Regions from separate parts of the Dehalobacter sp. CP genome, predicted to be linked through region 1. Evidence: riboswitches for the same ligand, from Rfam matches in the RefSeq annotation. Region 1 holds a riboswitch; each other region holds the start of a gene.
The links. Region 1 has a riboswitch for cobalamin ahead of AAH944_RS14350 (energy-coupling factor ABC transporter permease). Riboswitches for the same ligand answer to the same signal wherever they lie in the genome.

Region 2: another riboswitch for cobalamin. It lies ahead of AAH944_RS12575 (ABC transporter substrate-binding protein); the one in region 1 lies ahead of AAH944_RS14350 (energy-coupling factor ABC transporter permease).
Region 3: another riboswitch for cobalamin. It lies ahead of cobT (nicotinate-nucleotide--dimethylbenzimidazole phosphoribosyltransferase); the one in region 1 lies ahead of AAH944_RS14350 (energy-coupling factor ABC transporter permease).

Annotation. Positions count from the first base shown of each region.
Region 1 is NZ_CP157399.1:2,895,655-2,903,306, forward strand. It holds gene cbiD (cobalt-precorrin-5B (C(1))-methyltransferase CbiD) at 1-1,007, opposite strand, end outside; gene AAH944_RS14335 (ATP-binding cassette domain-containing protein) at 1,024-1,902, opposite strand; gene cbiQ (cobalt ECF transporter T component CbiQ) at 1,902-2,693, opposite strand; gene AAH944_RS14345 (energy-coupling factor ABC transporter substrate-binding protein) at 2,677-3,003, opposite strand; gene AAH944_RS14350 (energy-coupling factor ABC transporter permease) at 3,021-3,761, opposite strand; cobalamin riboswitch at 3,893-4,087, opposite strand; gene rlmH (23S rRNA (pseudouridine(1915)-N(3))-methyltransferase RlmH) at 4,188-4,667, opposite strand; gene AAH944_RS14360 (alpha/beta-type small acid-soluble spore protein) at 4,813-5,022, shown strand; gene AAH944_RS14365 (acyl-CoA dehydratase activase-related protein) at 5,108-7,652, opposite strand, start outside.
Region 2 is NZ_CP157399.1:2,526,130-2,533,781, forward strand. It holds gene lonB (ATP-dependent protease LonB) at 1-548, opposite strand, end outside; gene AAH944_RS12565 (SPFH domain-containing protein) at 748-1,611, shown strand; gene AAH944_RS12570 (hypothetical protein) at 1,635-1,799, shown strand; cobalamin riboswitch at 1,845-2,021, shown strand; gene AAH944_RS12575 (ABC transporter substrate-binding protein) at 2,139-3,056, shown strand; gene AAH944_RS12580 (FecCD family ABC transporter permease) at 3,071-4,120, shown strand; gene AAH944_RS12585 (heme ABC transporter ATP-binding protein) at 4,121-5,392, shown strand; gene AAH944_RS12590 (adenosylcobinamide amidohydrolase) at 5,394-6,581, shown strand; gene clpX (ATP-dependent Clp protease ATP-binding subunit ClpX) at 6,869-7,652, opposite strand, start outside.
Region 3 is NZ_CP157399.1:1,422,748-1,430,399, reverse strand. It holds gene AAH944_RS07295 (flagellar motor protein MotB) at 157-885, opposite strand; gene motA (flagellar motor stator protein MotA) at 888-1,688, opposite strand; gene AAH944_RS07285 (hypothetical protein) at 2,005-2,487, shown strand; gene AAH944_RS07280 (accessory gene regulator B family protein) at 2,717-3,181, shown strand; gene cobT (nicotinate-nucleotide--dimethylbenzimidazole phosphoribosyltransferase) at 3,276-4,394, opposite strand; cobalamin riboswitch at 4,498-4,675, opposite strand; gene AAH944_RS07270 (tetrahydromethanopterin S-methyltransferase subunit H family protein) at 4,837-5,790, shown strand; gene AAH944_RS07265 (hypothetical protein) at 6,002-6,931, shown strand; gene AAH944_RS07260 (hypothetical protein) at 6,948-7,121, shown strand; gene AAH944_RS07255 (FMN-binding glutamate synthase family protein) at 7,127-7,652, opposite strand, start outside.

The DNA.
Region 1 (7,652 bases):
ACCGTAACGGCCTGCGGTGCTGTCAGGCTAGCCATAATTTCTTTGACTGTCTCCTTCCCGGCACCGTGTAAGGCAGCATGTACGGCGATAACTTCCATGCGGCAGTCCGCATAGCGGGAGTGGGTATTCATAATGCCCGCTGCCAGCTTGACCAATTTTCCGGCATGTCCAATCAGCAGCAGGCCGTCAAAGCCTAATTCCACGGTAAAATCCAGCATTTCACCGATATAATTGCTGCAGTGAATCAGAGAACTCTCCAGCCCCAGCGTACTGCGGACAAAAGTTTCACCGTAATTTCCCGGGCAGACCAGAAGATCTCTGCAGCCCTTTTCTTTCTGCTGATTCATCTCCAGTCGAATCGTATCGATCAGGGCCTTTTCGCTCATCGGCTCCACAATTCCTATTGTTCCCAGAATAGAGATTCCGCCAACAATGCCCAGCCGTGGGTTAAAGGTTCTTCTGGCAATGGCCTCCCCTTCCGGAACTGATATCGTAATTTCCAGGCCTCCCTCATAACCGTACTCGGCACAGACTTTCGCCACTTCCGACATAATCATACTTCTGGGAACAGGATTGATGGCCGGTTCTCCTATAGAACAGGCAAGCCCGGGCTTAGTGATTCTGCCGACGCCCTGGCCGCCATCGACCTGAATATTATTATGGTTCGCTCTGGTGACCGTCGCAAAAATAAGGATGCCGTTAGTCACATCCGGGTCATCGCCGCTGTCCTTTTTTACGGCACACGTCACCTGGTTCAAGTCTCTCCGAACTTCCAGCACCTGCATCGCAACCGGTATCCCTTTCGGTGTCGCAATGGCTATTTCTGTGCACAGGTCTCCCGAGAGCAGCATTACCGCCCCAGCCTTGGCAGCAGCAGCCGCACAGGATCCCGTAGTAAAGCCGCATCTCAGTCTTTTATTCTGTTTGATGACAAAGAGTTCACCGGATTGACTGTTTTGTGGACTGTTTTGTTCATCGTTTAGATGGTGGATGTCATGATTTATCATTTTTATATTCCTTCAATCAGTTTGTATCTTTCCAGTTAATTAAAGCTTTTCTGGCCTCGGATATGGTATTGGCAGGCTGGGCAAATTCAAAGCCATCTTTATCGTGCAAGATTTCCATAAGATGCCCAATTCTTGGAAGTCTGAGATTGATCCTTCTGATTTCCTCCGGATGCGAAAACACTTCCTGTGGCGTACCTTCCATTACAAGCCTGCCGTCATCAATGACATACGTATAATCGCAGTAAAGCGGGACAATATCGATGTCATGCGTTGAGATCACAACGGACAAATTCAGCTCAATTTGCAGTTTTCTGAGCAGCTTCATTAACTCGCTGACTCCAAGTGGGTCAAGCCCTGCAGTCGGTTCATCCAGAATAAGCACTTCCGGCTCCATCACCAGAACGCCGGCAATGGCTGCACGTTTTTTCTGGCCAAAACTGAGGCTGTGTGTGGGCTTCTCTTTCAGGTGGGATATCCCGGTTCTCTTCATGGCTAGATCCACCCTTCTGCGGACTTCCTCCTCAGGCAGCTTGAGATTCATCGCTCCAAAGGAGATATCCTGATAGACACTGGCTGAAAACAACTGTTTATCCGGATCCTGAAAAACAATGCCAACAGATTTTCGAAGCTGTTTGAGACCTTTTACTGAATAATCCAGCGGCAGGCCCTTGAATAGGACTTCGCCGCCTGAAGGCTTATTGATGCCGTTAAAGGAAAGCAGCAACGTTGATTTTCCAGCACCGTTGCTTCCGAGGACTGCTGTCGTTTTCCCCTGTTTAATCCCGAGTGACAGGGCCTTTAAGGCCTGGGTTCCATCACTGTAGATGTAGTGGAGATTTCTGACTTCCAAGATATTTTTAGCCTCCACATTTTCAATCAAGCCATTTTTGGCCATTATAGCAAGCCTCCTGTCCATTGTTTGGAAAACAGCGCAACTGCAATCAGGAATAGGTTAATCAGCACAATCGGAATATATTCCGTCCAATGAGTCTCCGCCTGCTCATGGATCACACTGAGCTCACCGTCATATCCCCTGGCCTCAAGCGCAATATACAGTTCATCCGCCCTCTGATAAGACCGGATAAAAAGCGAAGAAGCCAGACCCGCCAATGAACGGTATCCGGAGGAAAGCCCCGCATAGCCCAAGCGGGAATTCTGCGCCGTAAACATGGTTTCTGCCATTTCCAAAAATACAAAGATAAACCGGTAGATTAGTCCCATCAATTCAACCATTAGTCTTGGAACTTTAAGCTTCCGAAGAACCGCCAGCAGGTCTACCATCGGCGTACTCAGCGATACGTAATACAGACAGGAAACCGCGCCAAGCGCTTTAAAAAACAGATTCGCCGCACTTAGAATACCGGACTGCGACACCCCAATATACATGCCAAATGCATATATAGAGAATACAAAAACATCTTTGTCCCCTGAAACATTGACCGCAATGGTTAAAACGCCGATCACTAAAAAGGAAAGCGGGACAAGCATCAGTCTAATAAAAATTCCAACAGGTGTACCGCCTTTGCAAACGGTATACCAACCCATGATCAGGAGCGTCAAGATTGACACCGCAACGGAATCAGCCCAGAGACAGATCCCCAAAACCAAAACGGCTAAGACCAGCTTTTTCAATGGATTCGTTTGTTTAAGCCTGGATAAATAAGCGTATTTATCGATGTAAATCATTGTTTACCGGTTCTTCCTTTTTCTTACGACCCCGCAGATAACCTAACCCGTAGCCCAAAACACCTGCTCCGACAGCTGCCTGAAGCGCAAACAACAAGCTTTCAATTTCTCCGCTGGGCGGCTCCCAAATCGGTGAGAACCAGGCCTGGTAATTCCCGTTAAGTTCTGTTATAGCTTGTTCAGCTTGGCTGTCAGCCCCAGCAAATTCCGCATTCTTTTGCACAATCAGGGGTATAACGGCAAGCGCTATGACAATCGTAATTAAAATAATATTTGTGATGATAACCCGATTTTTATTCTTCGGTTTCATCGTTTCTACAGACACTTTCAGACCTCCTTTGAAAGTATTTTTAAGTCTTTAAGCTCATCCCCTGCATAGGATGAAATCGCCTTAAATATCAGCACAGTCAAAATACCTTCACTGATCGCCAATGGTACTTGCGTTAAGGCAAAAATACCTAGAAACTTGGTAAGTGATGCCATAACGCCGCCTGTTTCAGCTGGAAACGCCAGTGCAAGCTGCACCGATGTCGTGACGTAAGTCAATAAATCCCCAAGTGCGGCAGCGAGAAACACAGCAAGCCACTGCGGTCCATTTGCTTTCTTCACAATTTTATATGTAGCAAAAGCTACCAGCGGCCCCACAATGCCCATCGAAAAAGTATTTGCCCCCAATGTTGTCAATCCGCCATGGGCCAGTAAGACAGCCTGAAACAGCAGTATGATCAAGCCAATTACGGCCATTGCGGTCGGTCCGAACAAGATAGCGCCAAAGCCAACCCCTGTAGGGTGCGAACTGCTTCCTGTAACGGAAGGAATCTTCAGGGAAGACAAAACAAAAGCAAAGGCGCCTGCCATCGCCAAAAGCATTAATGTTTTGGGATGCTCTCCAACAGTTCTTCTGATAGAAAAAAAACCAGCCAGAACAAAAGGTATTGCCAAAGCACCCCAAGTAATACACCAACCCGCAGGAAGGAAGCCCTCCATGATATGCATGGCATATGTCTGCTGGGGCAAGAACATAAACATAAGTACGAGACCCATTATCCAAATCTTTTTATTTATCATCGTCAAACTCTCCTATATAAGATATGAAACAAAAAACCTCTCAACATCTTACGTCGAGAGGCTCATATGCTAGGAAGTTTTCCTCGGTAGTCTTGCACATACATCCCCCTCTCTATCACTCGTAGAGTATATGGTGAGACACTAAAACAGGTAGGTCTTCTGGCTTAAGCATCATCGATCTTCAGACCTTCCCAGTTTCCCAGTGGTATACCTGAAGAACTCCACTTTCACAGCGGCGTGACCGCGCGGGCTTCTACCCGACTTTCCTTATTCATTGAATGATACGCTTATCAGCTTCATTCAACACCTGTTCTGCCTATTCAGTTTTAATCCTGATTCATTATATCGCTCTTTCGACAAGGAATCAATATTATTTTTACTTTAGCCTTGAACATATTAATTGAAGTATCTTTACCTCCATCAATTCTATTTGTGGTAGGGTTCCCCTTTGCTGATCTTGCACGCCCGGTAAATCTGCTCCAGTAGGATAAGCCTGATCATCTGGTGCGGAAAGGTAAGCTTCGAGAACGACCACCGGTAATCGGCCCGTTTTCGGATTTCATCTGCCGTACCGAGAGATCCGCCAATCACAAAAGTGATCCGGCTCTGGCCTGAAAGCCCTTTTTCATCAAACAAAACGGCAAGTTCGGGTGAAGAAAGTTCCTTTCCCAGAAGATCCAGCAAAACTACATAATCCTGAGGTGAAATTAATTTAAGAACCTTTTCAGCTTCTTTCTGTTTTACTCTTGCTTCGTCGGCAGCTGATGCCCTTTCGGAGCATGGTTCGTCCTCAACTTCAATCATCTCAAGCCGAATGTACGCACCAAGACGCTTGGCGTATTCCTTCAGCCCTTCTTTTAAATAATTTTCTTTGATTTTCCCTACTGCCAGAACTTTGATCTGCAGCATGTTTTCTCCAACTCCAGTCACTATGTTTGCGTCCAAACATTTGCATTTAAAAAACTTGAAGGTTAAATCTCTCTGATATTGGATTATTTACAATGAAGATTTTTTTCAAAAGTGTCAATAATATTGATGGAGGTGAAAAAAAATGAGCAAAACAAGTGAAAGCAAAAAAAAGCTGCTGCAGAATCTAAAAATGGAGGCTGCGGCTGAAATCGGCCATCTTGATTTTGTAAGGGAAAATAACGATCACTATAAAGGCGATGTCACTGCCAGACAGAATGGTCTGGAAGGAGGCCCGATCGGCGGCCAGATGGTCAAAAAAATGATCGCCTATGCCAAACAGCAGATGAAATAGAATAACGGACTCATTTAGTATTCCTAATCTACTTCAATAAATATTCAAAACTTCTTCAGCGTACAATACTGAAGGGGTTTTTTTATTAAATAATCTTCTGTTCGGAATACGGCTCTTTACCTTCTTCAGCGTTATGCGAAGCTGCCGCTCCCTCGCCGGGTGCAGATTGCATTTGCCCGGCATTGTTATTTATTTTATTTCTATTGTTTGTATTGGCATTATTGACTGCTTCCGCCTTCTCCATATTTTTGAAAGCGACTGAAAGCATCAGTTTAATTCTGTTAATCTGATTCACTTGGCTGGCACCCGGATCGTAATCGATTGGCACAATATTCGCCAGCGGGTAGTGCCGTTTAAGTTCACGGACCATCCCTTTACCCGTGATATGATTTGGCAGGCAGGCAAACGGCTGCAGACAGGCGACGTTTGTTGCTCCGCTTTCTATCAGTTCCAGCATTTCCGCGGTTAGGAACCAGCCTTCGCCGGTCTGATGTCCAAGATGCATGATTTTGCCGGCCATATCGGCCAACTCATAAATCGATTTGGGAGGATGGAAACGGTTGCTCTTTGCCAGAGTACGTTTCATTACCCGGCGGTAGTTTTCCAACCGCCAGATAATATAGCGGCTGATAAGTTCGCTTTTCAGTGAGCCAGCGAGTTCTTTTCTTCTGAATATTGTTCCATACGCACAGTACATAAAGAAATCCATCAGATCCGGCAGAACGGCTTCGGCGCCTTCCTTTTCCAGAACATCCACAATAAAATTATTGGCAAATGGATGAAATTTGACGAGGATCTCCCCAACCACCCCGACCTTTGGTTTCTTAACATCCAGGATCTCGATACGATCGAAGTCCTGGATAATCCGGCGGATATTCCGGTGATATTGCCGCAAGCTCATCGCCGCGAGAGTCGGCTTCAGGTCCTTCAGCCATTTAGCCAGGAGGGCATTCGTTTCTCCTTTATTTTTCTCATAGGGTCGTATGGCATTGGTTACGCGCATCAGCAGATCGCCATAAACCGTAGCCATCACGCAACGCTTGATCATCTTCATAGAAAGTTTGAACCCGGGATTGGATTCGAGACCGCCGGCATTAAGGGAAATAACCGGAATCTGTTCCATGCCGGCATCTTTCAGGGCCTTACGGATAAAACCGATATAATTGCTGGCCCGACAGCCGCCGCCTGTTTGCGACATAATGACTGCCGTCTTGTTCAGGTCATAACGGCCTGATTTCAACGCCGCCATAATCTGACCGACAACCAGGATTGAAGGATAGCAGGCATCGTTATGCACATGCAGAAGTCCCTGTTCGACAACATCCATCTCGACATCAGGCAGAATCTCTATCTTATAGCCTTCCAAACGGGTAGCTTCTTCAATCAGTTCAAAATGGATCGGTGCCATCTGTGGAGAAAGAATCGTATACTCATACTTCATTTCTTCTGTAAACATGACTCTTTTTGGTGTCTCAAAAAGCTTATGCGCATGAATTTCTTTTTTGTCTCTTTCCTTCATTGCAGCGAGCAATGACCGTATCCGGATACGAATAGCACCCAGATTATTGATCTCATCAATTTTAACCAAGGTATAGGTCTTTCTGTACTGGTGCAGTATCTCCTGAACCTGATCCGTGGTGACGGCATCCAGTCCGCAGCCAAACGAATTCAATTGGACAAGTTCCAAGTCATCCCTGGTTGCCACAAAACTTGCTGCCGCATACAGCCTGGAGTGGTAGACCCATTGGTCGAGGACGCGCAGAGGCCTTTCCACCTGACCAAGATGAGCGACAGAATCTTCAGTCAGCACAGCGATCCCCAGACCGGTAATCATCTCTGGAATCCCGTGGTTGATCTCCGGATCGGTATGATACGGCCGACCAGCAAGTACGATACCTTTCAGGTTGTTCTTTTGCAAATAGTCCAATACTTCTTCCGCTTTGTTTCTGAGGTCCTGGCGAACAGCATCTCTTTCGGCAAAAGCCTTATCTACAGCACTTGCTGCCTCTTGTCGTGTTATACCCATCGCTTTAAATTCTTCATAGATCCGAACTTTTAAACGCGCCATATCATCAATCGGCAGGAACGGGAAAATAAACGCAACTTCTTTGTTCCTTATTTCATCCACATTGGCATGAAGGGATTCCGGATAAGAAGTGACAATCGGGCAGTTGTAATTATTATTCGCGCCAGCCAGCTCTTTTTCATCTCTCGGAAGGCACGGATAGAAAATCCGCTTGACCCCTTTGTTCAGAAGGTCCTTAATATGCCCGTTGGCCAGTTTGGCCGGATAGCACAGCGACTCGGAAGCTACGGTCTCCATGCCGAGCTCAAATATCTTTTTCGAGGAGCGGCCGGACAAAATAACTCTGAAACCGAGCTCCGTTAGCAGCGTAAACCAGAACGGATAATGTTCATACATATTCAGGACCCGTGGAATCCCGATCTCGCCACGGACTGCTTCTTCCTTCTTGAGTGGTTTATAGGCAAAAAGACGCTCATATTTATAGGCAAAAAGGTTCGGAATATCCTCAGAGGTGCTTTCCAGTCCGGCTCCACGCTCGCAGCGGTTTCCTGTCAGAAACTCCCTGCCGTCCGAGAATTGGTTGACCGTCAACAGGCAATTATTG
Region 2 (7,652 bases), 370 kb from region 1:
CCGTGGGCTTTGGTGACTGCACCCATCTTAGGCTGCGGTATTCCCGCCATCCCCATGGCGCCAGCTCCCTGATAAATCGGATCATGGACAGAACCAATCAGCGGGTCAGCGATCCCTCTCTCATCGAATCTAGCCGTCGTACCGTCAACTTCAATAAATTTTGCCTCACTTTTAAACGGTGAGAGCGAATTTTTCATAGCTTCTTGAAGGACAAGCCTAGCTGCGGCTGTTTTACCAACGCCCGGAGGCCCGTACAGCAGGACATGCTGGGGATTCGGCCCGCACAAAGCAGCCCGAAGTGCTTTCACGCCTTCTTTTTGTCCAATGATCTCCGCAAAGACTTCCGGTCTGGTCTTTTCCGACAGCGGGATCGTCAAAGATATTTTACGCATTCTTTGCAGCTTTTCTTTTTGTTTCACGGACTCCTTCTCCACAGCAGATCTCGTCGAGTACTGCTGCCTTAACATCGTCCAGAAATAAATTCCGACAACCAATACAAAAGCCAGCTGAATCATCGCCAGTAGTGACCCAAACCCTAAACCTTCCATTTCTGTACCTCCTGCTCAAGACTCTCTATGTAGTATTTACCAGATCGAAAGATTCAAAACATATTGCCAAAGTCACCCGCGGAACCAGTTGCATTAATTATATTAAAGTGATATCATTATCATATCAATTAAATGTTTGATCCAGTTGGTTGGTCCAGTTCGATCGACTGGATTTTTCTCCAAGAAAGGATGATAAACTATGATCGAAAAAAAAGTATGGAAAATTAACGGGTTCTTAGGCATTCTCATTTTTTTAGCCCTTTTGGCTGCTGCAACATTTAATATTGTCGCCTCAGTCCAAGAAACAGGATTCACGAATATCGTCCTGGCAGTGATTCTGCTTCTTCTGGCACTGATTGTCTCAACCGGCATCCAGATTGTCCAGCCAAATCAAGCCAAAGTACTGACCTTCTTCGGCAGCTATATCGGCAGCATTCGCGAACCTGGCATCTGGATGACGGTTCCGTTCGTTGCCGCAAAGAAGATTTCCCTAAAAGTCCGCAACTTCAACAGTGAGCGTTTGAAAGTCAATGATGTCGACGGTAATCCGATTGAAATTGCTGCGGTTGTCGTCATCAAAGTGGTTGACTCGGCTAAAGCTGTATTTGATGTTGACAATTATGAACAGTTTGTAGAAATCCAAAGTGAGACAGCATTGCGCCATGTTGCAACCAAATATCCTTATGACAATTATGAAGAAGGTGACGTTTCCTTAAGGGGCAACACCGAGGAAGTAGCCGAAGAGATTGCGAAGGAACTTCAGGAACGCCTTACACTTGCCGGCGTGGAAGTAATTGAAGCCCGCCTGACCCACCTGGCCTATGCCACCGAGATTGCGAGCGCCATGCTTCAGAGGCAACAGGCCAACGCAATCCTGGCCGCCCGTCAGAAAATTGTGGAAGGTGCTGTCGGAATGGCCCAGATGGCCATTCAGCAGTTGGAAAACAGCGGGACAATTGAACTTGACGACGAACGCAAGATGGCAATGATCAACAATCTACTTGTGGCAATTGTCTCCGACCGTTCAGCTCAGCCAGTACTCAATACCGGCACCCTGTATTAAAAAGCGTCGGCAGGAGCAGGATAATGGCAGACAAGAAGAACTTTCCGCTGCGTATCGATCCAAAGCTATTCAGCATTATTGAAGAATGGGCGTCCGACGAATTCCGGAGCGTCAACGCTCACATTGAATATCTCCTGCGGGAAAGCGTCCGAAAAGCCGGAAGGATTCCTAAAAAAAATTCAGATTGACAAAAAGTTTCTTCTATGCAATATTGTTAGCGTAGGGAAATGAGAAATGAATGATTAATCCCAGGTGCCTCAAGATGAGGAGAATAGGGAAGACCGGGAAACCGGCGCGGACCCACCACTGTATGCGGAGACGAATTCCGAATGCCACTGGATATGATCTGGGAAGGCCGGGAGGAGAATGACCCGTAAGCCAGGAGACCTGCCTAGGATTGGGAAGATGATGTAATGGTAAGAACACTTCCTTCAATGATTAAACGACTTAGAATGGGAAAGTCTCTTAGAATATAAGAGACTTTTATTTTGTTTATTAAAAAGAATCGAAACAAAGGAGAAATGATTATGAAGAAGAAACCAACTGCACTACTGCTGATTCTGCTCCTGGTGCTTACCCTGGCCCTTGGACTGGCCACAGGCTGCTCAGCGCAAAATGAGCAAGCCTTGAAGGGAAAAACGTTTACAGACACGATGGGCAGACAGATCACCCTTGACGCCTACCCCCAGAAAATTATTTCTTTAGCCCCTGCTATTACTGAAATACTTTTTGCCATTGGCCTTGATCAGGAAATTATCGGTGTAACCGATTACTGTGATTATCCCGAACAAGCGTTGACTAAAGAAAAAATGGGCGGGTTTAAGAACCCGAATCTGGAAACGATTGTCGCCGCCGAGCCCGATATGGTCTTTATTGCAGCCGGCGTGCAGGAAGATGTCATCAAGAAGCTTGAAGAGCTGAAGGTGACGGTTGTTGTACTCGATGCCGATACGATCGACCAGGTTATCAGCAATATCGAATTGGCCGGTTCTCTGACCGGTAAGGAAGCAGAAGCCAAGAAAGTCGCTGCAGATATGAGAACCAGAATGACAAATATAACCTCCAAACTCAAAGACGTCGCCAAGCCGACCGTGTTTGTGGAAATTTGGGACGATCCTCTAATGTCGGCCGGTTCAACCAGTTTTGTCAATAACCTTATCGAAGTTGCCGGAGGCGTCAATATTGCTGCCGGCAATACTGAAAAATTTTATAATTACAGCATGGAAAGTCTGCTCCAAGCCGATCCGGATTATTACATCATCAATACTCATGCCCATACCCCTGCAGATATCCAAAACAGGACCGGCTATGAAGTCTTAAGTGCGGTGAAAGACAACAAGGTATATGCTGTCGACGACAACCTGATCAGCCGCTCAGGCCCAAGAGTCATCGACGGTCTGGAGCAAATCGCAAAGATTATTCATCCTGAAGTTTTTGGAAGTTAACGGTGCTATCAATCATGGATGTTTTAAACAACCGGAAAAGTTGGAAGTACCTGCTGATCTGCTTCACCTTGTTCTTGATTGCTGTGGGCATTTTTTGCACAACGGTCGGCTCAGCAGATATTTCGTTTAAAGAGAGCGCCGGAATTATCATGAGCAAAGTACCTTTATTGAATCACTGGTTTCATGCTGAAGACTATTCCCATGTCCATCAAACGATTATCTGGTCTCTGCGTGTTCCGAGGGTCATTCTGGCAGCTTTGGTTGGCGGAGCTCTGGGCGTCATCGGAGGCACCCTGCAAGGTTTTTTTAAAAACCCGATGGCCGATCCTTACGTAATGGGTGTATCCTCCGGAGCAGGTTTGGGTGCGACGGTCGCCATCATCACCGGCGCAGGCGGTTTCCTGGGCATGATCGAAATTCCTGTTTTCAGTTTTATCGGTGCTTTTCTGACAACCTGGATTGTCTACTCCCTAGCCAAAGTCGGGAAAAAAGTCGTTGTCACGACACTGCTGCTGGCAGGGGTCGCACTCAGTGCGTTCCTGTCAGCAGTCATGTCTTTCCTGATGGTTTTGAATACGGATGATATCGATAAAATTTATCTATGGCTCATGGGCAGTTTTGCCAACAAGAGCTGGGAGCATATCCAACTTGCTGCGCCGTTTATCCTTATTGGCGTAATTGTCTTATTCGCTTTAGCGAAGGAAATGAATGCGATGGTATTCGGCGACAGTACCGCCCAGCATCTTGGCATCAATCTTGGGAAACTGCAAATCATTCTGCTGATGGCCACCTCCCTGACAACAGCGGGAGCCGTGGCATCCTGCGGCTCCATTGGTTTTGTCGGACTGATCGTTCCGCATATTGTCAGGATTATGGTTGGTCCGGATCACCGGGTCCTGCTTCCACTCTCCTTTCTGGTGGGTGGGACCTTTTTGGTGATTACCGATACGATTGCCAGGACATGCCTGGGTTCACAGGAAATCCCTGTTGGTGTCATCACTGCGCTTTTTGGCGGACCCTTCTTCATCTATCTGCTGAAGAAAAAGAAAGAGAGAGTAATATAAGTGGATTCTTCAATCATTGCCAGCAACCTTACATTCACCTATGGCAGTAAAAATATTCTGGAAGACTTAAGTCTGGAAATCAGCAAGGGCAGCTTTGTGTCCATCATCGGCCCCAACGGGTCCGGCAAATCTACCCTGCTGAAAAATATTACCGCAGAAATTACTCCCCAAAAAGGAGTTGTCCTGCTCGATGATCAGGATATTTTTAAGATTAGGAAAAAAGATCTTGCCAAAACGATCGCAGTGGTCCCCCAGGATACCGGAGGGGATTTTGCTTTTTCTGTCATGGAGACGGTACTGATGGGCAGAATGCCCCATCAAAAGAGATTTGAGGGCGATTCTGAAAAGGATATGGAGATTGCTCAATGGGCGATGGAACTGACAAACGTTTGGCATCTGAGGGACCGTTCTGTGAACGAACTAAGCGGAGGCGAGCGGCAAAGAGTCATTGTGGCGAGAGCCTTAACTCAGGAACCCAAAGTGCTGCTGCTCGATGAACCCACCTCTCATTTAGATATCCAGCACCAATACGAATTACTGGAGCTTCTGGATCGTTTGAATAAAACCAAAGGCCTGACCGTGATTACTGTTTTGCACGACCTTAACCTTGCTGCCCAGTTCAGCCATAAAATCATTCTTCTCGATAAAGGCAGAATTGTGGCTTATGGCAGTCCTGTTGAAGTGTTGACAGCCCAGAAGATCCGGGATAGCTACCATATCGAAGTTGCGATTACTACGAATGAAATCACCGGACGCTTTAATATTATTCCGTTAAGTAAAAAAAAGGACCGGAGTGAGGCTGCCAGGGATATACGTATCCATTTACTCTGCGGTGGCGGAAGCGGTGTCTATCTGATGGAACAATTGGTTCAGGCCGGTTATCAGGTGAGCTGCGGCGTCCTGAACATTGGAGATTCGGACTGGAAAAAAGCCAAAGAGCTCGGCATTGCCGTTTCCGAAGAAGCTCCTTTTGCCCCCATCTCCGCCGAAGCCTTTAACATGAACGAAGAGCTTCTAAATGAAGCAGACCTGATCATTGTTTTGTCCGTCCCTTTCGGGTACGGGAACATCGTCAATTTAGAACAGGTTTCCGTGGCCTTACACCTTAAAAACAAAAAGGTAATGATTGTGGAAACTGAATCAGAACAGTGGGATTACACAGGAGATTTTACCGGTGGCAAAGCTAACAGCCTTCTTGCCGGCATGATGCAGCACGGCGCAGAGAAGTTCGGCAGTATCCGGGAACTATTAGGTAGGATCGGAGGAAAATGATTTGCTTCTGTGGACTTACGAAACAGGTGATACTGTTGAGCGCTATAAAGACAGTATCATTATTTCTTTCAAGGATGACCGCAAGGTCCTGAGTACCGCCCATTTAAACGGTGGTTACCGCGAAAACCTGAAATTTGTTTTTAACCACGATATTAATTCCGGGATGGGTTTGAGGTGTGACATCACTCCAGCCGTCTATGAGGAACATATGAAGCTGATTGCCGCGGAATTGGGTCTTGATCCTGAAGCCTCTGCAGGCCTTCTGACGGCTGCTGCCATGAATAATGCGGCTATTCGGACAGCAAGCTACGAAGATCTAACTGTCACCGCAGTGGTAACCGGCGGCATCGAAATGAACGGCGGCCGGATCGGTGATCCCGCTTTTTTTCATGAACGGCAGGGGGAAACGGTAACCATTCCGGCTGGAACGATTAATATTCTGCTGTATATCAATGCCGATCTTCCGGAAGAGACCCTGACCCGAGCACTTGTGACCTGTACAGAAGCCAAAACGGCTGCCCTGCAGGAGCTTATGGCCGGCAGCTGTTACTCCAGAGGCATCGCCACAGGATCAGGCACAGACGGGACGGTCATCATCTGCAACAGCAAGTCTGGCTCCCGGCTTTTCTATGCCGGCAAACACAGCAAATTGGGAGAACTGATCGGAATTACCGTCAAACAAGCTGTGAAGGAGGCTCTTTTCCTGCAGACCGGTCTTTGTCCGGAATACCAGTTCAGTCTGCTGAACCGCCTGAAAAGATTCGGTATCAATGAAGAAACCCTCTGGCAGGAATACCAGAAGGGCATCGGTGTCCTAGAATGTCAGGGATCTGGATCTACCTATCAAGCGGAATCGAGTAAACTGGAATCGTTGAATAAGCACGAGTTTCTGAACAGGTTAAAGAAGATTGAGCGCGAAGAGGAACTGGTGATTCCGGCTACGCTCTATGTCCATCTGCTGGATCAATTGGAATGGCAGTTATTATCACCTGCCCAGGCAGCCGTCGAAGGAAAAATCATCATTGACCGTCTCAGGAGCGGCTACGACTTACCGGCTGATTTCCTGCGTGATTCTTTGAATGATTTCTTAATTTCCTACAGCTCCGTTGACGCTGCCATAACGGAAATGTCCCATTGCTTTGCAGTGCTGACAGTAAGGATCATTGCTGCAGCGAAGATCGACGAGTAGTACACCACTATTTAAAGGAATTGGGCAAGTCTGGGAGCCACAATACCACTTTTCGGCTGTTGCGCCCTCCTTGGCGCAAAAAGCCGCGCTCCGCATCGTGCTCCGCTCACAGCGGAACTGTGGCCCCCAGACTGATCATAAGGCCGTTTAGGTTAGTCTGCATGCCAGAAAATATTTTAATGTAGGTATTTTTCGAATGCTTTAACTAGATCAATCAAAAGCCAAAAACAGCCGTCGGCAAATTTCTTCGCCGGCGGCTGTAAACATTTACTTTGACTTTATTCTACTTAAGCTGATTCTTCCTTCTTGCTATCCACTGTGATAAGCTCAGGCTCAATCCGCTGAAGGATTGTATCCTTGGTAACGATGCACTTGGTGACATCCGAGCGGGTTGGAATATCATACATCACGTTCAGCATGATTTCTTCCATAATCGCCCTGAGACCCCTCGCTCCCGTATTACGGCGAATCGCTTCTTCAGCAATGGCTTTAAGCGCATCTTCTTTGAATTCCAGCCCTACGCCGTCCATTTCCAGCAGTTTTTCATACTGTTTGACCAAGGCGTTTTTGGGCTGGGTCAAAATGCTGACCAGCGCATCCTGATCCAGAGCATCCAAGGTGACAATAACAGGAAGTCTTCCGACAAACTCGGGGATTAATCCGTATTTTAAGAGGTCTACCGGCAGGATCTGCCTTAAGAATTCCCCGACGTTCTTTTCATTTTTCTTTTGAATTTCCGCCCCAAAACCCATCACTTTTTTGCCGATACGGTTTTGAATCAGTTTGTCAATACCATCAAAAGCCCCGCCGACAATGAACAGGATATTCGTGGTATCGAGTTGGATAAATTCCTGGTGGGGATGCTTGCGTCCTCCCTGTGGAGGAACACTGGCTACTGTGCCTTCCAGAATTTTGAGCAGTGCCTGCTGGACACCTTCACCTGATACATCCCTGGTAATGGATGGATTCTCAGATTTTCGGGCAATCTTATCGATCTCATCAATATAGATGATCCCTCGCTCCGCCCTCTCAATATCATAATCAGCAGCCTGAATCAGTTTGAGGAGAATA
Region 3 (7,652 bases), 1.5 Mb from region 1:
ACCTGAATGCAATAATTCGACTAATTCCAGGATATTTCAACATTATACTGCTGTCAAGTAGATTTCATTTTCCTGAATATATTAAAAATACGATTGCCTGAATGCAATCGTATTTTTTCAATAATCATATTTTCTCAGATCAATTCAATTTTCTTATTATTCTGCAACGGGATACTTACGAAGAAGGAAGATCTCGACGCGCCTGTTTTCTGCCCGGCCTTCCTCAATCGTATTATCGGAAATAGGGGAGTACTGCCCGTAGCCCTGGACTGAAAATCTTTCAGGATTCATTCCGCCCTGATCAACCAGGAAATTCATGACGTTGATCGCGCGAATTACGCTTAATTCCCAGTTGGAACGAAACTTCTCAGTATGGATGGGCCGGTCGTCCGTATGGCCTACGACTTTTATATCGTTGTCCATACCATTTAGCATTTTCCCGATCTGCAGAAGGAGAGGGGAGAACGCATCGAGGATTTCCGCGTCACCCGACGCAAACAGCATCACATCCTGAATAACGATCTGCAAACCTTCCTTATCCAGATTTACTTTGACGTTATTATAATAACCGCTTTCATAGATTTCCTTTTCGAGTTGTTTCTTTATCTCCGCCATCTTATCCTGTTCAAGAGCAGAAGCAGAAACATTCTCAGAACTGGATGGTTCAAGTTCTACCACTTGGTCGCTTTCCTTTTCTAAAAAGCTGGCCCCGCCTGCAAAAATTTCTTTGAAAGACTCGCTCAACTGCTGCAGTTTTACTTTATCAACTTGACTAATGGCAAACATAACGATAAAAAGCGCAAGCAGAAGCGTCAGTAGGTCGGAATAAGGCAGCAGCCAGGATTCATCAACATGTTCTTCATGGTGTTGCTTTTTCTTCGACATCCTTATTCACCGCTGCCTTGTTTATTTTTTTCCTTTTCCTCTAGGATTTTTCTTTCTTTCGGATCGAGCATGCCAGTCAATCTTACTTTAATACTGCTGGGGTTCTCTCCGGCCTGAAGAGCCAGAACTCCTTCAACAATAATGCGCATATTCTTAGTTTCGGCAGCTGATTTTCTTTTTAAGCGGGAAGCGATCGGGTGACAGACAACATAGCCGAGAAAAATTCCGAACAATGTCGCGACGAATGCGGCGGCGATCATATGGCCAAGTTTTTCCGTATCATTTAAATTGCCGAGCGCTCCGATTAGGCCCACGACTGCACCTAATACTCCCAGCGTCGGAGCATAGCTGCCTGCCGCCGAAAATATCGAGGCATTGGCACGGTGACGATCCTCCATATTATCAATTTCCATTTCCATGATCTCTTGAATATAATCATGCTCCAATCCGTCAACTACCAGGCTTAGCCCTTTTTGCAAGTAACGGTCTTCAATTTCCATAATCGTCTGTTCAAGGGACAATAAGCCGTCTTTACGGGCTGTCATCGCCATTTCAGTGATAAGTTCAATCAACGACACAGCATCATATGGTTGTTTTTCTCGAAAAAGGGCAGCTAATACTTTGGGAATGTTCAAGAATTCTTTTCTTGGAAATGAGTTCATCACGGCTGCAGTTGTCCCGATCAGAATAATAATGGCCGCAGCTGGATTCAATAGCACAGCTACATTGGCTCCTTTGACAATCATGCCTACGACTACGGCAAGAGCACCTACAATGATTCCAATAATTAAAAAAATGTCCATTCTTACACCCTTTATCAAATTTTTATCTACAAATAATCTGCGAAGGATAAAAATATTGTAACATTATGCGGATTTTTTAACCAGATAATTAATTAAAATTTTTAATAAACCCGTTATCAGATCAACACAACAAAATGCGTCTAATTAAAAAATATCCTTAAAAATATGATAGCAAAACTATTCTTCTATTAAAAAGAATATATTATGGAGAGAATATATATAAGAATATATGAACGGTGAATGAAGAAATTTATTGTATTTCGCGAAAGGGGATTGAGGTATCCAGGAAATAAATATATGGGAAGGGGTGGGCATCATGTTTATGAGAGGAGGTTTTATTTGCCGTTTATCCGTTATCATCCCTCTCGTTATCCTTGTATCCGTTTGTGTTCATTCCGTTCAACAAGCAGAAGGTAAGTCTGCTGCCGTTCAGGAGATTCCCGCGAGTCAGGGCATCCTGCCAGAAGACCCGCAGGGCACGATCCGGAATCTTTGTGAGGAAAACGATTTATCGTATGCGTTGGTTTTAGCAGTTTATCAGGCAGAAGGAATTGATAATATCCCAATTGACACCACCGCAAAGTCAGATATTGAAAAGTTGGCATACTACAGGAATTACTGGGCTGCTCAGGGGTATGCCGATGAGTTCGTCTTTGATCTGATGCTGCTGTCTAATCACTACGGCCTTGAAGGCTGTCAAAAGCAGATGGAAGACGGCGGCTCAGCTGATCCAGATAGTTATGTCCAGCGCGTCGCAGATTTCAAATATAATCTTGAGCAAAACCAAGGTGTGCAATAATAAATAGCATAATAATAAATAGCATAATATCGAGATTAACGCCACGTAATAAATACGAGGCGTTTTTTATATCCTCATTTCATGTAGGACTATTATGTAATTTCAACAAACAATTTAGCAGGAAATACCAAAGGTACATAGAATTATATTATATTTAGATGGCTATATTTTCTACATTATCCACAGAAAGGTAATTGATCTTATCATTTTCTAAAACAAAGACTGGAGGATGGGTGAACAATTGTTTGATCTCGAGGGTGTTGCACATCATTTGACAAATCGTATGGTAAAAGGTGAAGAAATGGACGCCGTCCATAAAGTGAAAATAGAATATAGTTTAGCCTTGCTTCTTGGGGTAATGATTGAATTAGTTCTAACCGTAGGGGTATCTGCAATATTCGGTACCATTGTGTATACGTTCGTGATAATGTTTTCTGCTTTGGCTTTACGGGTGTTTACCGGCGGTTCTCATTGTTCCAGCTACCGGCGCTGTCTGTTTTTTTCCATGGTTTTCTTTACCGGGTTGTCATTAGCTGCCAGATGGATCGCATCTCAAATTAACGTATATCCGTTGATCGAAGTGATCCTTATCCCTGCAAACCTCGGAATTCTTTTTCAGGCGTTTATGCAGACAGCTATCGGCAAGAATTTTGTATTAGCAAGTGACAAGCTGATGCAAAAGATTGGGATCTAATTAAACTATCAAGAGTTTCCATTATCGATGATTATGCAAAAAAGACATGCACGGATTATGCCGTACATGTCTTTTTTATCTTTCTTTGCAGATTTTAGAAGTCTCCGGTGGTAACTGCAGCTTGTTCAAATGTAGCCATTTCATCAGCGACTTTAAGGGCTGCCTCCACCATCGGGAACATTAGGGCGGCACCTGTGCCTTCTCCAAGTCTCATATGGAAGTCAAGTCTGGGTTTAAGCCCAAGCTGATGAAGCGCTAGATGCTGTCCAAGCTCTTCTGAACTATGAGAAGCAATCATATAGGAAGTGGACAGGGGTGCTAGTTTTGCTGCGGTTATTGCTGCAGCAGATGAAATGATGCCGTCGAGGATAATCGGTACATGTTGATAGGAAGCTTCGAGGATTGCTCCAACGAGCGCAGCAATTTCGAGTCCGCCGATTTTAGCCAGGGTGTCAATTGGCGCGGCAGGGTCACACTGATTAATTTCGATTGCGCATTTAATCACGTTTTGCTTATTAATCAGGGCATCATCTTTTAAGCCTGTTCCGCGGCCGGTAACATCCTCAACAGAGTGACCGGTAAACACAGAGATCAAGGCGGCGCTCGGTGTTGTATTGCCAATACCGACTTCACCTGTTGCTAACAGATTAACACCAGAGTCAATCGCATTGGCGGCAATTCTTGCACCTGTCAGTATTGCAAGCATGGCCTCTTGACGACTCATTGCCGGTCCTTTCGCCATATTGTCTGTTCCATTTTTAACCCGGTAGGCCATAAGCTCAGGAGCATCCAACGGGGTGGCAATGCCGATGTCCGTACTGATAACATCTGCTCCGGCATTCCGGGCGAGGACATTGATACCTGCACCGCCATTCAGGTAACTATAGAACATTTGTTTCGTGATTTCCTGAGGTGCAGCACTGACGCCTTCGACGACAACACCATGATCTCCGGCCATAAGCAGGACTGCTTTTTTATTGATTTTTGGATGCGTGGTGCCAAATATGCCTGCGAGCTGTTGTGCAATATCCTCTAAGACACCTAAGCTTCCGAGGGGCTTGATTTTCGCGTCTACACGGCTTTTCATGCCTGCCAAGGCTTCCTGATTGAGCGCTTTGATTCCACCCATCAGTTCTTGCAAGGCAATTTCAAGTTCCTGCTCAGTCGCATTTTTCAGATTTTCCAAACCATGAAATTTTGTAAGGCTGCTCATTTAAAAACCTCCAATTAAATATTAAAAAATAAATAAAACCCCACCACAAATATGCTTGTGGTCGGGATTTTGCCGTCATCACCGCCGCTTTCCATTACCCAGGAAAGACTTTTACCTCTTAGGCAGGCCTCCTGACTCAGACTCGAACGTCCTGAACGCACCTTCCCAGCATACGCCAGTGGATCAGCGAGGACTCGTCTACACAGTGGTGGGTCCGTATCGGATTATTACCGATTTTCCTATTCTCCCCTTAGTGGGGCACCTAAGATTATATAAATATATTCAACTTCTATTAAGATAACGAAAATCATAAATAAAGTCAAGTCAAATTAATTTTTAAATAATCACTCAATCTGGCAATTGCTGTTAAATAATGGTTATTTGCAATGATCTATGGTATAATATGATTTGCTAAATCATCCAAAGAGATATTGGAGAAGAAATGTTTAAATATGACTTAACACCAAAAGTTTTCCGTATCTGTGACATGATTATCGGTGGCCAACCTGGAGATAATCCGCCTCTGCTTATATCCTCAATGTTTCATAACGGAGACCGTATTTTGGAAAGCCGCCGTGACAGGAAATTTGATCGTGAAAAAGCCCGCTCATACATTCTCAGGCAGGAAGAGCTGTCCGATCAGACAGGGATACCTGCCATAGTAGCTTTGACAGCGGTTTCCGCAGATGAGATGAAGGAATATATTGATTTTTACCTTACAATCAGCAACCACCCTTTTGCTATTGACATTTGGGGAGAAAAAGCGCGTCTTGATGCGGCAGAATATGCTGCCGGTCTTGGTATTCAGGACAAAATTTTATATAACAGCATTACACCCTGGGATAAAGACATGATCGGCCAGGCAGCGGCATTAAAAGAGCTGGGAATTAAACACGTGGTCCTGCAGGTCTTCGATGAAACGAACCAGACTCCTTCCGGCAGGGTACATACATGCCGTGAAATGCTGACAGCCATTGGAGCGAAAGATTTTGCCTCGGTCTTGATCGATACGACAGTCATGAATCTTCCGTCTATTTCTTTTTCAGCCTTGGCAGGTAAACAAATCAAAGCGGAAACCGGCTGGCCGGTTGGATCAGCTCCTGCTAATGGGACGTATATGTGGAAAGAAAGCCGGGAAATGTGGGGTGGGGAAGGCTTTTCCGCCATGAATGCTGCAGTACATGCAGTATCGGCCGTCCTGTGGAGCGATTTCTTATTCTATGGTCCGATCAAAGCGGCGCCAAGCGTACTGCCTGCTGTAGCGGCAGCTTCAATGATAGTTTCAACTTTGGCTTATGACGAAAGCCAGGAGCTGCCGGCTAATCCAAAGCATCCGCTGTATAGATTTTATGGTGATTTTGCTCAGAAACTGATAGAATTTGATAAGACCAAATAAAATACAATATTGTACATTTTGTAAGTGAATGTATTAAACAAACAGCTCCTTTCTGAAGTGGATCCTGTGTTAAGGATACTGCCTGGAAGGAGCTGTTTATATATTTGTATATTAGAAATTATTTAAAATATTCCACAAGGAGTAATTTTTGACTATATCTTACCATATATTGGTACTGATGTTGTAATCGGACAAAAGTGAGGACAATAATTTGATTGCAAAATGCGGAATCTTAATAGGGATAGCTTGTGGTACTGTTTTAGGAACCATTTTAGGAGCAGTGATCATAACATGCTTTGGCACATTTGAAACGTTTTTGTCTAAAACACTTTATCAGGTAAAACGGTTAAATGCCAGACAAATATGGGGGATATTCATCGCACTGATCGCAATATTTATTGGCTTTTATTTCTGTGAGGAGTTATTTCTAAGTAATCCTGTAGGGATAAATACAAATCATTTAGGTGTCTTTGCCCAAATTCTTCAAGCACCCGTATTTCAAGGGATAAGAATCGTCTTATATATTTTATTATGGTTATTAATGATTAAACTGCCGTTTCTAAGTTTTAAAACGATTGGCATTAAAACACCTTACGGAGAGCTTAGCATGGAGGCTATATTGTCTGAGTCTGCCGTTATTAAAAATGCCATGCTGAATGAAGTCAGTGTTGCCTTGATGGGGATATTAAGAATCTTAAATAACGCATCGATAATGGAAATGATTGAAGATATCAAAAACATTGGAAAAGAAATTACGGATCCATATTTTATTAAAAGTATAACAAAGGTAATCAATATCCAATTTAAACTATATACTATTAGAAAGACACACTGCGATTATCTGATTGTATCTGAAGAGATTGCCTCATATCATAAAGTACCGATTGTGAATAGAGCCACATTAAAGGAGCTGGCTCAGGAATCGATTATTAATAAGGACTTTAGGATCAGCGACGACGCATCAATCATGGCTGTTCCCTTATTCTTTAGAAGTGAGATATGCGCCATCATCTACGTTCAAAGCGAAAAGTATCTGTTTCAGCAGGTCGATGCTATGATCATCGATAGTATCTGGAACAACATCTGTCATAACAACGAAGCCTATACGGAATTGGTAATTAATCGTGAACGAGATATTTAAGAGGGGGAGGGGATTGATGAATATGCGAAAATCTTATAAGGTAAAGGAAATGATCGGAACAGCTGAAAAAGAAGACTACGGGTTCCTCAAGATTCTGCCTCAATTGCGCGAAAACAAGGTAACCGTGAAGCCTAATCTACAGTTTAAGAAACAGTTAAAAGAAGAATTCAAGCAAATTCTAGGTTTATAATTAAACTAATAGGCTCTTTTTACCCCAGTTAATTCAGCAGAGAACGTATCAAGCGCCACTAAGTCGCTAGGGCTTAGCTCTTTGATAGAAGTTTTCCCCAAGCCACGAATGGCTTGTTCCATTTCGACGGCCATAGAGCGTAAGACATTGGATACCCTTTCAGCGCTTAAGTTTATGTTCAGCTTTTTGTTATATTTCGATGCATAGCTAACAAGGACCGTAGGAGGTTCCCAGGGGATTACTTTTTTATGCTGCTTGTTGGCTAAGGCATATAAGGGGACGGTACCCAGATAAATAGCATCAGCACCAAGCGCAAGTGCTTTTAAACAGCTTCCAGGATTAAAATAGCCGCCAGATACAATCAGACTTATCTGTTCTCGAATTCCGCGGTTTTGTAAGTAACGGACCGCGCGGACTAACACATGGAGACTGGGAATTCCAAAGTCATCCTGCATCGTGGGGTTGGAAACAAGAGATCCGCCTTGCGTTCCGTCGACTGCAATGACATCAAACCCTGCATCTACAGCTAAA